One region of the Pseudomonas sp. WOUb67 genome, then DNA from elsewhere that is predicted to be linked to it. Evidence: riboswitches for the same ligand, from Rfam matches in the RefSeq annotation. Region 1 holds a riboswitch; each other region holds the start of a gene.

Evidence for each region. A riboswitch is a leader RNA that binds a small molecule or an ion and turns the genes downstream of it on or off. The one in region 1 is predicted to bind cobalamin.
Region 2: another riboswitch for cobalamin. It lies ahead of ABOC32_RS17180 (CbtB domain-containing protein); the one in region 1 lies ahead of cobO (cob(I)yrinic acid a,c-diamide adenosyltransferase).
Region 3: another riboswitch for cobalamin. It lies ahead of ABOC32_RS21990 (ABC transporter substrate-binding protein); the one in region 1 lies ahead of cobO (cob(I)yrinic acid a,c-diamide adenosyltransferase).
Region 4: another riboswitch for cobalamin. It lies ahead of cobW (cobalamin biosynthesis protein CobW); the one in region 1 lies ahead of cobO (cob(I)yrinic acid a,c-diamide adenosyltransferase).

What each region holds. Positions count from the first base shown of each region.
Region 1 covers NZ_CP170112.1:5,867,656-5,871,067, forward strand. The annotation lists gene bluB (5,6-dimethylbenzimidazole synthase) at 1-241, opposite strand, end outside; gene ABOC32_RS25915 (cobyrinate a,c-diamide synthase) at 238-1,533, opposite strand; gene cobO (cob(I)yrinic acid a,c-diamide adenosyltransferase) at 1,530-2,141, opposite strand; cobalamin riboswitch at 2,262-2,482, opposite strand; gene ABOC32_RS25925 (PQQ-dependent sugar dehydrogenase) at 3,344-3,412, shown strand, end outside.
Region 2 covers NZ_CP170112.1:3,813,344-3,816,755, reverse strand. The annotation lists gene ABOC32_RS17185 (TonB-dependent receptor plug domain-containing protein) at 1-691, shown strand, start outside; cobalamin riboswitch at 871-1,094, shown strand; gene ABOC32_RS17180 (CbtB domain-containing protein) at 1,189-1,377, shown strand; gene ABOC32_RS17175 (CbtA family protein) at 1,387-2,073, shown strand; gene ABOC32_RS17170 (cobalamin biosynthesis protein) at 2,073-2,462, shown strand; gene cobM (precorrin-4 C(11)-methyltransferase) at 2,496-3,248, shown strand; gene ABOC32_RS17160 (DUF1272 domain-containing protein) at 3,315-3,412, shown strand, end outside.
Region 3 covers NZ_CP170112.1:4,953,334-4,956,745, forward strand. The annotation lists gene ABOC32_RS21985 (DUF1624 domain-containing protein) at 142-1,308, shown strand; cobalamin riboswitch at 1,337-1,534, shown strand; gene ABOC32_RS21990 (ABC transporter substrate-binding protein) at 1,646-2,656, shown strand; gene ABOC32_RS21995 (FecCD family ABC transporter permease) at 2,656-3,412, shown strand, end outside.
Region 4 covers NZ_CP170112.1:4,282,748-4,286,159, reverse strand. The annotation lists gene ABOC32_RS19085 (ATP-binding cassette domain-containing protein) at 1-221, opposite strand, end outside; gene ABOC32_RS19080 (hypothetical protein) at 390-752, opposite strand; gene ABOC32_RS19075 (glyoxalase superfamily protein) at 749-1,126, opposite strand; cobalamin riboswitch at 1,227-1,443, shown strand; gene cobW (cobalamin biosynthesis protein CobW) at 1,544-2,611, shown strand; gene cobN (cobaltochelatase subunit CobN) at 2,615-3,412, shown strand, end outside.

The DNA.
Region 1 (3,412 bases):
TGCGCAGCCGCTCCGCCTCCACCAGGGCCTGGATGCGGGTGCGCAGTTCACGCTGGGTGATGCGGATAAACCGCCAGGGCTGCATCAAACCGACGCTGGGCGCCTGGTGCGCGGCTGCCAGCAGGCGGCCAAGCAGCTCCGGCGCCACCTGGCCACCGGCGAAATGGCGCATGTCGCGGCGCTCGCCAATGGCCCGGTAGATCGCGGCGCGTTCGGCGTCGCTGTAAGCGTGTTCGCTCATGGTCGCAGCAGCGCCGCCGCCGCATCCGGGTTGGAGGGGAAGTAGAAGTGCACGTAGGAGGCCGTCAGCCGGCCCAGGCGATACACCGCTTCGTTGCCCCGCCCGCCGTTGGGGCTGAGGCCCCGGGCAATCGGTTCCAGCGGCGTGCTGGTCAGCGAGTGGTGATAGGTGTGACCGCGCAGGGTACCTTCCGGCAGCTCCACTGCCTGCAAGGCCAGGGCCGCCAGGCGCTTCTGCATGGTCGCCTCGCCCGGCAGCAAGCCGAGCAGTTCGGCACGCTCGCCGGCGACGTCAGTCAGGGCATCGAGCAGGTAGAGCATGCCGCCACACTCGGCCAGCAACGGCTTGCCCTGGGCATGATGGGCACGGATTGCCTCGCTCATCGGCGCATTGGCGGCCAGGGCGTGGTGATGCAGTTCGGGATAACCGCCCGGGAGGTACAGGCTGTCCACCACCGGCAGTTCGCGGTCATGCAGCGGCGAAAAGAATTCCAGCTGCGCACCCAGGTTACGCAGCAGTTCAAGGTTTGCGCCATAGGTGAAGGCGAACGCCTCGTCCCGCGCCACACCAATGCGCACGCCAGCCAGCGAGGCGGCACAGGCTTGCGGTTCGGGTTCGGCAAAAGTCACCGGCGGTGGCAAGGCTGCGTCACAGCTGGCGCCCAGCGCTTCGGCTGCGGCATCCAGGCGGGCATCCAGGTCGTTCAGCTCGCTGGCCTGCACCAGCCCCAGATGACGGCTGGGCAACTCGATGCCGCGCTCGCGGGACAAGCCGCCATACCAGCGCAGGCCTTCGGTCAGGCTGCCTTCCAGCAATTGTGCATGGCGCAGGCTACCCACCCGGTTGGCCAGCACGCCGGCGAACGGCAGGTCGGCCTGGTAACGCGCCAGGCCCAGGGCCAGGGCGCCGAAGGTCTGGGCCATGGCCGTGCCGTCGATCACCGCCAGCACCGGTACCCCGAAATGGCGCGCCAGGTCGGCGCTGGACGGGGTGCCATCGAACAGCCCCATCACGCCTTCGATCAAGATCAGGTCGGCCTCACCGGCCGCTTCCCACAGCAGGCGGCGGCTTTCGTCGGCACCGATCATCCACAAATCCAGCTGGTACACCGGCGCGCCGCTGGCCCGTTCGAGAATCATCGGGTCAAGGAAGTCGGGCCCACACTTGAACACCCGCACCTTGCGCCCGAGGTTGCGGTGCAGGCGGGCCAGGGCAGCAGTGACGGTGGTCTTGCCCTGGCCAGAGGCCGGTGCCGCGATCAACACGGCGGGGCAGTGGCGCGATTGACTCACAGTTCGACGCCCTTCTGTGCGCGGATACCGGCCTGGAAGGCGTGCTTGAGCATGCCCATCTCGGTCACGGTATCGGCCAGTTCGATCATTTCGGGCTTGGCAGCGCGGCCAGTGACGATCACGTGCTGCATGGGCGGGCGGGCCTGGATATCGGACAGTACCTGGTCGAGGTCGAGGTAGCCGTGCTTGAGGGCGATATTCAGCTCATCCAGCACCACGAACTGCACACTTGGGTCTTGCAGCAACTGGCGCGACACCGCCCAGGCGGCTTCGGCGGCAGCGATGTCGCGCTGGCGGTCCTGGGTTTCCCAGGTAAAGCCTTCGCCCATCACGTGGTAGCGCACCTGCTCGGGGAAGCGGCGGAAGAACAGCTCTTCGCCGGTGCTGTTGCGGCCCTTGATGAACTGCACCACACCGCACTGCATGCCATGGCCCAGGGCGCGCGCGAGCATGCCGAAGGCCGAGCTGCTCTTGCCCTTGCCATTGCCGGTCAGCACCAGCAGCAGGCCGCATTCGTTGGGGGAATTGGCGATGCGTTCGTCGATGACCGCCTTCTTGCGCTGCATGCGCGCCAAGTGGCGTTCGTCGCGTTCGGTGGGTTCGCTCATCAGGGTTCTCCGCAGGCTGGCACCATGGCAAGGCGTGGTGACAGGTAATAGGCAGGCAGACGGAGAACGCGCAGGGGCCATGGCAGGGGGCCACGGTGCACCGCGCATCACCCTCCGTGATGCCGTTGACAGTTCCAGGCCGGTCTCCGGGCTTGTGAGCGGGCTTTGGCCCTGGCCTGCGCGCCTTCCCGGATGCTGGCATCCAGTGGCCCTGCGCGGCCTTCTACTCACCTACCGTTGCGGGGGCAGCGCCGGAATCGCGCCATGCTGGCGCCCACCGGCTTCCCAGTTTCACCCTGCCCAGCCGGGGCTGGCAGGGCACCTGAAACACGCGCGAAGGTTAGAGGGTTGCACCCGGAGCGTCAATCGAAGCGGGTGTTGCAGCGACGTATGCTCTTGATCTGGCTCTTGATCTAGCTCTTGATCTAGCTCTTGATCTAGCTCTTGATCTTGATCTGGCTTTTGATCTTCGCGACTTCAGGAGGCCGAACGCAGGCCTTGCGGAGGGAGGTGACGGGCATGGATGCCCGTCAAGCGCTGGGCCCCAGGATGGGGCCTGCAGCGCGGTCCTCCCGGGAGCAAGGCCGGAGTGAGGGAACCCCGGAGCGCAGCGCAGGGGCCGGATGATCGGAGCGCAGCGTTTTTTGGTTACTTTTTGTCGCGTTTGACAAAAAGTGACTCGCTGTAAGAGCGAAAAGGTGAGTCAGTGTCACCATCGCAAATGGAGTTTTCGACTTATCAAAACCGACGCTTAAGCTTTTAGCTTTTAGCTTTTAGCTTTTGAGGTGTGGGCATTCACACCGAGCAGACATTCGTTCGCGCAGGTGGCGCATAGTCACCTTTCCGCCCTTACGGCGGGTCACTTTTTGTCAAACGCGACAAAAAGTAACCAAAAAACGCTGCGCTCCCATCATCCGGCCCCTACGCTGCGCTCCGGGGTCCCCTCGCTCCGGGCTTGCTCCCGGGAGGACCGCGCTGCAGGCCCCATCCTGGGGCCCAGCGCTTGACGGGCATCCATGCCCGTCACCTCCCTCCGCAAGCCCTGCGCTCGGCCTCCTGAAGTCGCAATCTGCGTCGCCTGAACTATCGCGCGTTTAAAAGCAAAAGCCGAAGCAAGAGCAAGAGCAAGAGCAAGCCGAGGGGAACCTGGCGAACGCCGACAGCCTCTCAATTGAAAAGGCCTTCGTTAAAGGACGCCGCACATGAAATGCCTGATGCCTTGGTTAATAGCAGCCAGCCTGGCAGGCTGCGGCGAAACAGCCCTGTTGAGC
Region 2 (3,412 bases), 2.1 Mb from region 1:
CCGCACCAGCGTTACCCTGGACACCTACCTGATCGACATCGACGACCGCATCCTGCTGACCGAAAACCTCTACGACCGGCAGAACGGAGCCGGTGCCATTGGCGACATCCTCGAATCGCTGGGCCTGGCGCGCACCACCTGGATCAACTATTACACCAACGCCTTCGATACCCGCACCCGCGGCCTCGACCTGGTGGGTGACCACACCAGCGAGTTCGGTGCCTGGGGCGATGTGCGCTGGACCTTGGGCTTCAACTGGAACAAGACCACCGTGCGCGGCACCCGGGGTACGCCCGCAGCGCTGGCCGCTGCCGGTATCGACGTGGTCGGCCATGGCCGCGAAGGCGACCTGGTGGCAGCCTCACCGAAAACCAAATGGGTGCTGGGCAGCCAGTGGTTGCTGGGCAACTTCACCGGTACCTTGCAGACCACCCGCTACGGCAAAGTCGAGACCTGGCAGCAGAACCAGGCCCAGGACCGCACCTTCGGCGCCAAGTGGATCACCGACCTGGACCTGTCCTACCTGCTGTTCGACAGCCTGACCGTCAGTGTGGGCGGCACCAACATCTTCAATGTGCGGCCCGACAAGAACGGCGTGTACAACGCCAACGGCAACCAGGCGGCGTACGGCAACCCGCCGTTCCACCCGGGTGGCGGCTATTGGTACACCAAGCTTGCCTATGACTTCTGAAGCAGCTGCACGCCTGTCCCTGGCTTGGCGCACACCTCTGTGGGAGCGGGTTCACCCGCGAAGAATCCAACCCGGTGCATGGCACCGGCAAAGCCGGTGTTCGCGGGTAAACCCGCTCCCACAGGTGTGCGTTGCGCCCTCGGTACTTGGCAATTGACGCAAAGCCCGCCCCATGGTCTCCTTATGCCTCACGTTCAGGTGCCCCCACAGGGGGTGAAACGGGAAACCGGTGCGTCCCAGGCCCTCCAGCAGGGCCGGACAAGACCGGTGCTGCCCCCGCAACGGTAAGCGAGTGAAGTGTCTGTACCACTGTGCCTTGTAGTCCGGCATGGGAAGGTGACGCTTTGCAGGAGCCCTGCTCCTCCTCGCAAGCCCGGAGACCGGCCTGGCGTTCATGAACACCCCGCGGTGGGCGGGCGCTGTTGCATTCCCCTGGGCGGTCACGCATCAGGGATGCCGCGCTTGCCCGTTGCCCACAAAAAGCAGAGGAACGCGTCATGCCCGTCACCAGCACCAAGCAACACAGCCTTGCCACACCCGTCACCCTCAGCCAGCGCGTCGTCGTCGCCGTCGGCGCCAGCCTGCTGGGCCTGTGCCTGGTGTACTTCGCCGGTTTCTCGCACATCGAGGCCGTGCACAACGCCGCCCACGACACCCGCCACAGCGCCGCCTTCCCCTGCCACTGAGTACGCCTGATGATCACGCGCATTGCCCGTACCGCGGGCTTCAGCGGGCTGCTTGCGGCCCTGCTGCTGACCCTGCTGCAAAGCTTCTGGGTCGCCCCGCTGATTCTTGAGGCGGAAACCTACGAATCCTCGGCCCCGGCCGCACAGCACGAACATGGTGGAGAAGTGGCCGCCCATGAGCACAGCGCCGAAGCCTGGTCGCCGGAAGACGGCTGGCAGCGGGTGCTGTCCACCACCGGGGGCAACCTGGTGGTCGCAGTCGGCTTCGCCCTGATTCTCGCCGCCCTGTACAGCCTGCGCGAACCGCAGCGTGCCGGCACCGGTGCGCTGTGGGGCCTGGCCGGGTTCGCTGTGTTCTGCCTGGCCCCGACGTTGGGGCTGCCACCGGAGCTGCCCGGCACTGCTGCTGCCGACCTGGGGCAACGCCAGGCTTGGTGGATTGGCACGGCCAGCGCCACCGCTCTTGGCCTGGCCTTGCTGGTGTTCGCCCGCCACTGGCTGCTGAAGGCGCTGGGCGCCGTGTTGCTGGTAATCCCCCATGTGATCGGCGCTCCACAGCCCGAAGTACATGAAAGCCTGGCCCCCGAAGCACTGGAGACCCAGTTCAAGATGGCCTCCTGGCTGACCAACGCTGCTTTCTGGGTGGCCTTGGGCCTGCTCAGTGCGTGGCTGTTCCGCCGCTCCAGCAAGGCCTGATGCCAGCGTTCTACGCCGGCATCGGCTGCCGCCGGGGTTGCCCGGCGGATACCCTGCATACCCTGCTGCTCCAAGCCCTGGCTAGCCAGGGCCTGGCGCTTGCCGACCTGCGCGGCATTGCCAGTATCAGCCTCAAGGCCGACGAAGCCGGCTTGCAGCAACTGGCCGAACGCCTTGGCTTGCCCTTGGTGCTGTACCATGGCGCACAACTGCAAGCCTTTGAGCCGCTGCTAAGCCACCGCTCTGCCACAGCCCATGCCCACAGTGGCTGCTGGGGTGTGGCCGAAAGCACGGCGCTGGCCCTGGCCAGCCAGCGGCCCGGCAGCACAGCCCGGTTGCTGCTGACCCGCCAAGTACTGGGCCCGGCGACCCTCGCCCTGGCCTGCTGAACAATTCGCTCCTCTTTCCCGCAAGGACTTTCCATGACGGTGTACTTCATCGGGGCCGGCCCCGGCGACCCGGAACTGATCACGGTCAAGGGCCAACGGCTGATCCGCCAGTGCCCGGTGATCATCTATGCCGGCTCACTGGTGCCTGCTGCCGTGCTCGAAGGCCACCAGGCCGAGACCGTGATCAACAGTGCCGAACTGCACCTGGAACAGATCATCGCCGCCATGCGCAGTGCGCACGAACAAGGCCAGGACGTGGCCCGGGTACATAGCGGCGACCCCAGCCTGTACGGCGCCATCGGTGAGCAGATCCGCCATCTGCAGGCGCTGGGCATCGATTACCAGATCATCCCCGGGGTCACCGCCACGGCGGCCAGCGCTGCCCTGCTCGGCTGCGAGCTGACCCTGCCACAGGTGGCGCAGACGGTGATCCTCACCCGCTATGGCGACAGTTCGCCAATGCCGCCCGGCGAGCAGCTGGGCGACCTGGCGCGCCATGGCAGCACCTTGGCGATTCACCTGGGGGTCAAGCACCTGTCGCGGATCGTCGAAGAACTGCTGCCGCACTACGGTGCGCACTGCCCGGTGGCGGTGGTACATCGTGCCACCTGGCCAGACCAGGACTGGGTGCGCGGCACCCTTGGCGATATCGTCGAAAGGGTTGCCGCCAAGGATTTTCGCCGCACGGCGCTGATCCTGGTGGGCCACGTGCTCGGGGATACGCCATTCGCCGAGTCGGCCTTGTACCGTGCCGGGCACGCCCATCTGTATCGCCCTGGCGACTGAGCATTGCCAGCATTGCCACGGGCGTAGCAGACTCCGGGTTCCCGCCTGCGAACAGGAGTCACACCCATGCTGGAATTACGCCCCAACTGCGAGTGCTGCGATACCGACCTGCCGGGCGACAGCCCCGATGCGCTGATCTGCTCCTTCGAATGTACCTTCTGCCG
Region 3 (3,412 bases), 910 kb from region 1:
TACAAGTCACCACCGGCCGGTAGGAGCAGCCTTGCGCTGCGAAGAGGCCCGCATAGGCAATAGAAAAACCCCTACCAACCCCTAACCAATTAGTTATAAGATAACGTTTCACATGACATTAATTCCTATCAGCGACCCTCCATGACAAGCGCCAGCGCCACGCCTTCCCTGATCACCCAGCGCCTGCAGAGCATCGATGCCCTGCGCGGCCTGGTGATTCTGTTCATGCTTCTGGACCACGTCCGCGAAACCTTCTTCCTGCACCGCCAGGTCAGCGACCCGATGGCCATCGACGCCACGGAGCCTTCGCTGTTCTTCAGCCGCACCCTGGCCCACCTCTGCGCGCCAGTGTTCGTCCTGCTGACCGGCCTGTCGGCCTGGCTGTATGGCGAAAAACACCAGGGCCGTGGCGATGTCTCGGCATTCCTGTTCAAGCGCGGGCTGTTCCTGGTAGTGCTGGAATTCACCCTGGTCAACTTCGCCTGGACCTTCCAACTGCCCCCCAGCGTGATCTACCTGCAAGTCATCTGGGCCATCGGCGTCAGCATGATCGCCCTGTCGCTGCTGGTATGGCTGCCACGTGCCGCCCTGCTCGCCTTGGGCGCAGTCATCATTGCCGGCCACAACCTGCTCGACGGCCTGCACTTTGGCGTGGAGTCCGCCCTGCACGTGCCATGGGCCATCCTGCACGACCGTGGCTGGCTTGAGTTCTCCGAAAACCTGCGCCTGCGCACCTCCTACCCGGTGTTGCCATGGATCGGGGTCATCGCCCTGGGCTATGGCCTGGGCCCCTGGTTTGCCCGTGGCAGCACGGCCGACCAACGCCAGCAGCGCTTGCTGCTGGCTGGGCTGATCGCCTTGCTGGGGTTTGTCGTGTTGCGCTTGTTCAACGGCTACGGCGAGGCGCCGTGGAGCGGTTACCCAACCCTCACCCAAACCGTGATGAGTTTCTTCAACATCACCAAATACCCGCCGTCACTGCTGTTCCTGGCGCTCACCCTGGGCTGCGGCCTGCTGTTGCTGCGCGCCTTCGAGCGCGCCGGCCAGGCCCGCTGGATCAGCGCACTGGCGGTGTTTGGCGCAGCACCGATGTTCTTCTACCTGTTGCACCTGTACGTGCTGAAGCTGCTGTATCTGGCCAGCGTGGCGCTGTTCGGCCTCAACCATGGCGACTACTTCGGCTTCGACGGCATCGCGGCGGTGTGGCTGGGCGCTGCCTTGCTGGCGGTCTCGCTGTACCTGCCGGTGCGCGGGTTCGCTCGCCTGAAAGCACGCCGCCGCGACATCACCTGGCTGAAGTACTTCTGAAAAGCGTTTTCACCCGGCGGCGCGATGGTCTACCATGCGGGCCGCCGGTTTCCACCACGGAATTAATAGGGAATCCCAGGCCCGTCAATACGGGCCAAACGGAACTGCCCCCGCAACTGTAGGTGCCGAGCCTGCTCCATCGATGCCACTGGGCCACACGCCCGGGAAGGCCGGAGCCGGGCCATGACGCACCAGTCAGGAGACCTGCCGGCCTACATTTACCAACCGGCGGGGTGTCCGGGATTGGCCATCAGTGTTGCCCCTGCCATCGGCGGGGGCTCGGCGATGCCTGTCCGTGCGTTCCTCACCCGAACTGTCCGATAGGAGATCGCCCAGCATGCTGCCCCGTTTCGCCACCCTGCTCGCCGGCCTTGGCCTCACTGGCCTGGCCCAGGCTGCCGCCACCCACTACCCGCTGACGGTCGAGAACTGCGGCAAACCGCAAACCTTCGCCCAGGCGCCGCAGCGCGCCGTCACCATCGGCCAGGCCGGCACCGAGATGCTCTACGCACTCGGGCTGGGCGACAAGCTGGCGGGTACCTCGCTGTGGTTCAACAACGTGTTGCCCGAGTACCAGGCGCAGAACGCCAAGGTGCCGCGCCTGGCCGACAATGACCCCAGTTTCGAGGCCGTGGTCGGCAAGCGCCCGCAACTGGTGACCGTGCAGTTCGAATGGATGGTCGGCGCCCAGGGCGTGGTGGGCACCCGCGAGCAGTTCGATGAACTGAAGATACCCACCTACCTGCTGCCGTCGGACTGCGAAGGCAAGGACAACCTGGTCGGCGCCGACGGTACCCGCCTGCAGGCGTTCCAGGTCAGCAGCATCTACAAGAGCGTCAGCCAGCTGGCCGAGATTTTCGATGTGCAGGACCGTGGCACTGCGCTGAACGCCGAGCTGAAAGGCCGCCTGGACAGCGCCAAGGCACAACTGGCCGGCAAGGACCTGTCCGCCACCTCGGCACTGTTCTGGTTCTCCAGCGCCGACCTCGACATCGACCCTTACGTGGCGGGCCGCCAGGGTGTCGCTGACTTCATGCTGCGCACCCTGGGCGTGCGCAATGTGGTCGAGTCCACCGAGGAGTGGCCTACTGTTGGCTGGGAAACCCTGGCCAAAGCCAACCCTACCTGGCTGATCATCGCCCGCATGGACCGCCGCCGCTTCCCCGCCGACGACTACCAGAAAAAGCTGGACTTCCTGCGTAACGACCCGGTAACCCGCAACATGGACGCGGTGAAGCACAACCGCATCATCGTCCTCGACGCCGACGCCATGCAGGCCGGCATTCGCCTGTTCCGCGGCCTGCAAACCTTGTCGGCAGCCTTCGCCAGCGGTAAAGCGGCCCAGTGATGATTCGCCTGTTACCCTGCATCGCTGTCGCCCTGGCGGCACTGTTGGCCGCCTTGCTGGCCGGCACTGCAATCGGTGAGACCAACCTGTCTCCCAGCGTGGTCGGCCAGGTGCTGGCCAACCACCTGTGGCAGGCCGGCTACCCGGTTGACCCGATCGACGCCGGCATCGTCTGGAACTACCGCCTGACCCGCACACTGGTCGCGGCAGCCTGCGGTGCCGGCCTGGCCACCTGTGGTGTGGTTCTCCAGGCGCTGCTGCGCAACCCGCTGGCCGAACCGTACCTGCTGGGCTTGTCGGCCGGCGCTTCGACCGGTGCAGTGCTGGTCGGCCTGCTGGGCCTGGGTAGCCTGGCGCTGAGCATGTCCGGGGGCGCTTTCATCGGTGCGTTGGCAGCGTTCGCCCTGGTGCTGCTACTGGCCCGCGCGGCCGGCCCAGGCAGCAACAACGCGCAGGTGATCCTCGCCGGCATCGCCGGCTCGCAACTGTTTAACGCCCTCACCGCCTTTCTCATCACCAAGTCGGCCACCGCCGAACAGGCACGCGGCATTCTGTTCTGGCTGTTGGGCAATCTCAGCGGCGTGCGTTGGCCTTCCGTGTGGCTGGCCGTACCGGTGGCGCTGTTCGGCCTGGTGGTGTGCCTGTTGCACCGCCGCGCGCTGGATGCCTTCACCTTCGGCGCCGATTCGGCTGCATCGCTGGGCATCCCGGTGCGGCGCACCCAGTTACTGCTGATCAGTTGCACGGCACTGGTCA
Region 4 (3,412 bases), 1.6 Mb from region 1:
TGGTTCAGTAGATGGACAAGGCCAAAGCGCCGGCAATGGCCGCTGCTCGGTTCGCGCTGGCCGGCAAGCATTTGCCCAAGCAGGCTCTTGCCCACGCCATTGCGCCCGACCAGGCCGGTGCGGCGTTGGTCGAAGGTTTCGTTGAGGTCGGTAAACAGCAGCCTGCCATCAGGCAAGGCCAAGGAGACGCTGTCCAGCGTCAGGATTGACGTGTTCGTCATGCACAACTCCACAAATGCCGCGACATCTCCGGCGCGAACCGGAGGCTGAAGACTGGCCGTCGAACGGACGGCGGCATCAATGGCGCATTGGACGAACACCTCGTAATAGGGGAGTGCGTAGCCTAACGAACCGCCGGGGGCGGGTAAAGCACCGCCCGCCAGCTGGCCTCAGCGCTGCTTCTGCAAGCACTTGGCCCAGTCGCCACCGTGGCCGTGTGCGCAGGCCTCTTCACTGTCGAAGCGCACGTGCCAGGCAGGGTGATCCAGCTGGATGCCGGCGTGGTCCAACGCCTGACTGGTCAGCGCCACCATGCGCGCTTTTGCTTCGCCCGCCACCGCAGCAGCTTTGTCGGCCTCGTGCTCGAACACCCAGGTGATCCGCAGGCTGGCTGGGAAATCCTCAGGGTCAAGGCGGTGGGTGAGCCAGGTGAAACCGACGATTTCTGCTTTGGCGGTTTCGCAGGCATCGGTCAGGCACGCCACCAGCTCGCGCTCCAAGCGGGCCATTTCGCGTTTGCCCAGCGTCTTCACGGGTTGGCCTCGTCATCAATCTGCTGGCAGAAGCGCAGGCGGTTGCCGAACGGGTCGTACACCTGCATCTGCAGGCCCCAGTCCAGGCGCTCGGCTTCGGGCCGGGCGTAGCCGTACTGTTTGCCTTGCAGTTCACGCTCCAGCGCGCGCAGGTCGTCGATGCGGGCAAACACGGTAGAGCCGGGGCAGGCATCACCGTGGTGCTCGGAAAGGTGCAGGATCAGGCCGTCGCGGTGAATCTGCACATACAGGGGCAGGTCCGGGCTGAATCGGTGCTCCCAGTCGACGCTGAAGCCGAGGAAATCGAGGTAGAACTCCTTGGCCTTGTCGACCGAGAAGATGCGCAGTACCGGTATGGCGGGGGCGAGGGGCATGGGGCTTCCTTGACCGTGGGCAAAGGTGCCACTGTAGCGCAGTTGCAGCCCTTGTGGTCGGCCAGCCCGCAGCAATGGTTGACCACCCGCCAGGCACTGCGTAGCCTTGCCACTTCGAGGTTCTTCGGCCAGGCCGAAGCTAAGACGGGAACGCGGTACAAGCCGCGGCTGCCCCCGCAACTGTAAGCACCGACAACGGATCGACACAGCCACTGCGTCAACGCGCGGGAAGGCGTCATCCCGCCAGCCCGCTGTTCAACCGAACGGGGAGATGGAACGGTGCAAGCCAGGAGACCTGCCTCGCAACGTTTTCGACTTTCAACCGGGCGGGGTGATCCGGTGGCGAACAAGCCCGGCCTACCTGGCCCGCGGCTGTCGTCCTGCATGCCCGCGCCACTCTGCCAAGGGCAATGCGACATGAAAACACTGGCCAAGCTCCCCGTTACCATCGTCACCGGCTTCCTCGGCTCGGGCAAGACCACCTTGCTGCGCCACATGCTCGACAACGCCCAGGGCCGCCGCATTGCGGTCATCGTCAACGAATTTGGCGAACTGGGCATCGACGGCGAAATCCTCAAGCAGTGCAGCATTGGTTGCACCGAAGAAGAAGCCAGCGGCCGCGTCTATGAACTGGCCAACGGCTGCCTGTGCTGCACCGTGCAGGAAGAGTTCTTCCCGGTCATGCGCGAGCTGGTGGCCCGCCGTGGCGACCTGGACCACATCCTGATCGAAACCAGCGGCCTGGCCTTGCCCAAACCGTTGGTGCAGGCCTTCCAGTGGCCGGAAATCCGCAACGCCTGCACCGTCGACGCGGTCATCACCGTGGTCGACAGCCCGGCCGTGGCCGCCGGCACCTTCGCCGCCTACCCGGACCAGGTCGATGCCCAGCGCAAGCTCGACCCTAACCTGGACCACGAATCGCCACTGCACGAGCTGTTCGCTGACCAACTGGCCAGCGCCGACCTGGTGGTACTGAACAAGGCCGACCTGATCGACGCCGAAGGCCTGGCCAAGGTCCGCGCCGAAGTGGCCGAAGAACTGCCGCCGGCCGTCAAGGTGGTCGAGGCCAGCAGCGGCAAGCTGCCACTGGAGGTGCTGCTGGGCGTGGGCGCCGAGTCCGAGGCACACATCGATGGCCGCCGTACCCACCACGATTCGCACCACGACGGCGATGATCATGACGACCATGACCATGACGCCTTCGATTCCATCTCCATCGACCTGCCGGAGGCTGACGAAAGCCTGCTGCTCGACGCCCTGACCCAGCTGGTGGTGGAGTTCGGCATCCTGCGCGCCAAAGGCTTCGCTGCCATCCCGGGCAAGCCGATGCGCCTGCTGGTACAAGGCGTGGGTACCCGTTTCGACAAGCACTTCGACCGCGCCTGGCGTGCCGACGAGCCGCGCATCACCCGCCTGGTGCTGATCGGCCAGGAACTGGACGCTGCCCAGCTGGAAGCGCGCCTGCGCCAGGCCTTGGGCGCCTGACCCATGCACCTGCTGCGGACCCAGCCCGGCGGCTTCGTGCCGGACGACAGTATTGCCGATCTCGGCCAGACACCCGCCGAACTGGTGATTCTCTGCAGCGGCGATTCGCACCTGGCGTTGCTCGCCGATACCGCCGAGCAATTACCTGAAGGCTTCCCCAGCCTGCGCCTGGCCAACCCGATGCAGGTGCAGAACCACGCTTCGGTCGACCTGTATGTCGACCAGGTGCTGCGCCATGCCAAGGTCATTCTGGTGTCGCTGCACGGCGGCGTCGGTTACTGGCGCTATGGCGTCGAGCAACTGGTCGAGCTGGCCGCCCGTGGCGTGCAGCTGATTATGGTGCCGGGCGATGACCGCCCGGACCCGGAGCTGACCCGCCTTGGCACCGTTACGGGCGAGCAGGCCGAGCGCCTCTGGCACTACTTGCGCCAAGGCGGCAAGGCCAATGCCATAAACCTGTACAACTGCCTGGCCAACCAGTGGCTGGGCCGCGATTATGCCTGGGACGAGCCGCAACCCTTGCCGCGCACCGCCGTGTATCACCCGGCCAAGGGCAGTGTGGCGCTGGAAGACTGGTACCCGCACTGGCACCCGGACTACCCGGTGGCGCCGCTGCTGTTCTACCGCTCCCACTTGCAGGCGGCCAACACCGGGTTCATCGACGTGTTCTGCCAGCGCCTGCAGGCGGCTGGCTTGAACCCGTTGCCGATCGCCGTGGCCAGCCTCAAGGAAAGCGCCTGCCTGGAGCAGGTCGAAGCCTGGCTGGACGAAGTCGGTGCCGAAGTGCTGGTCAATACCACC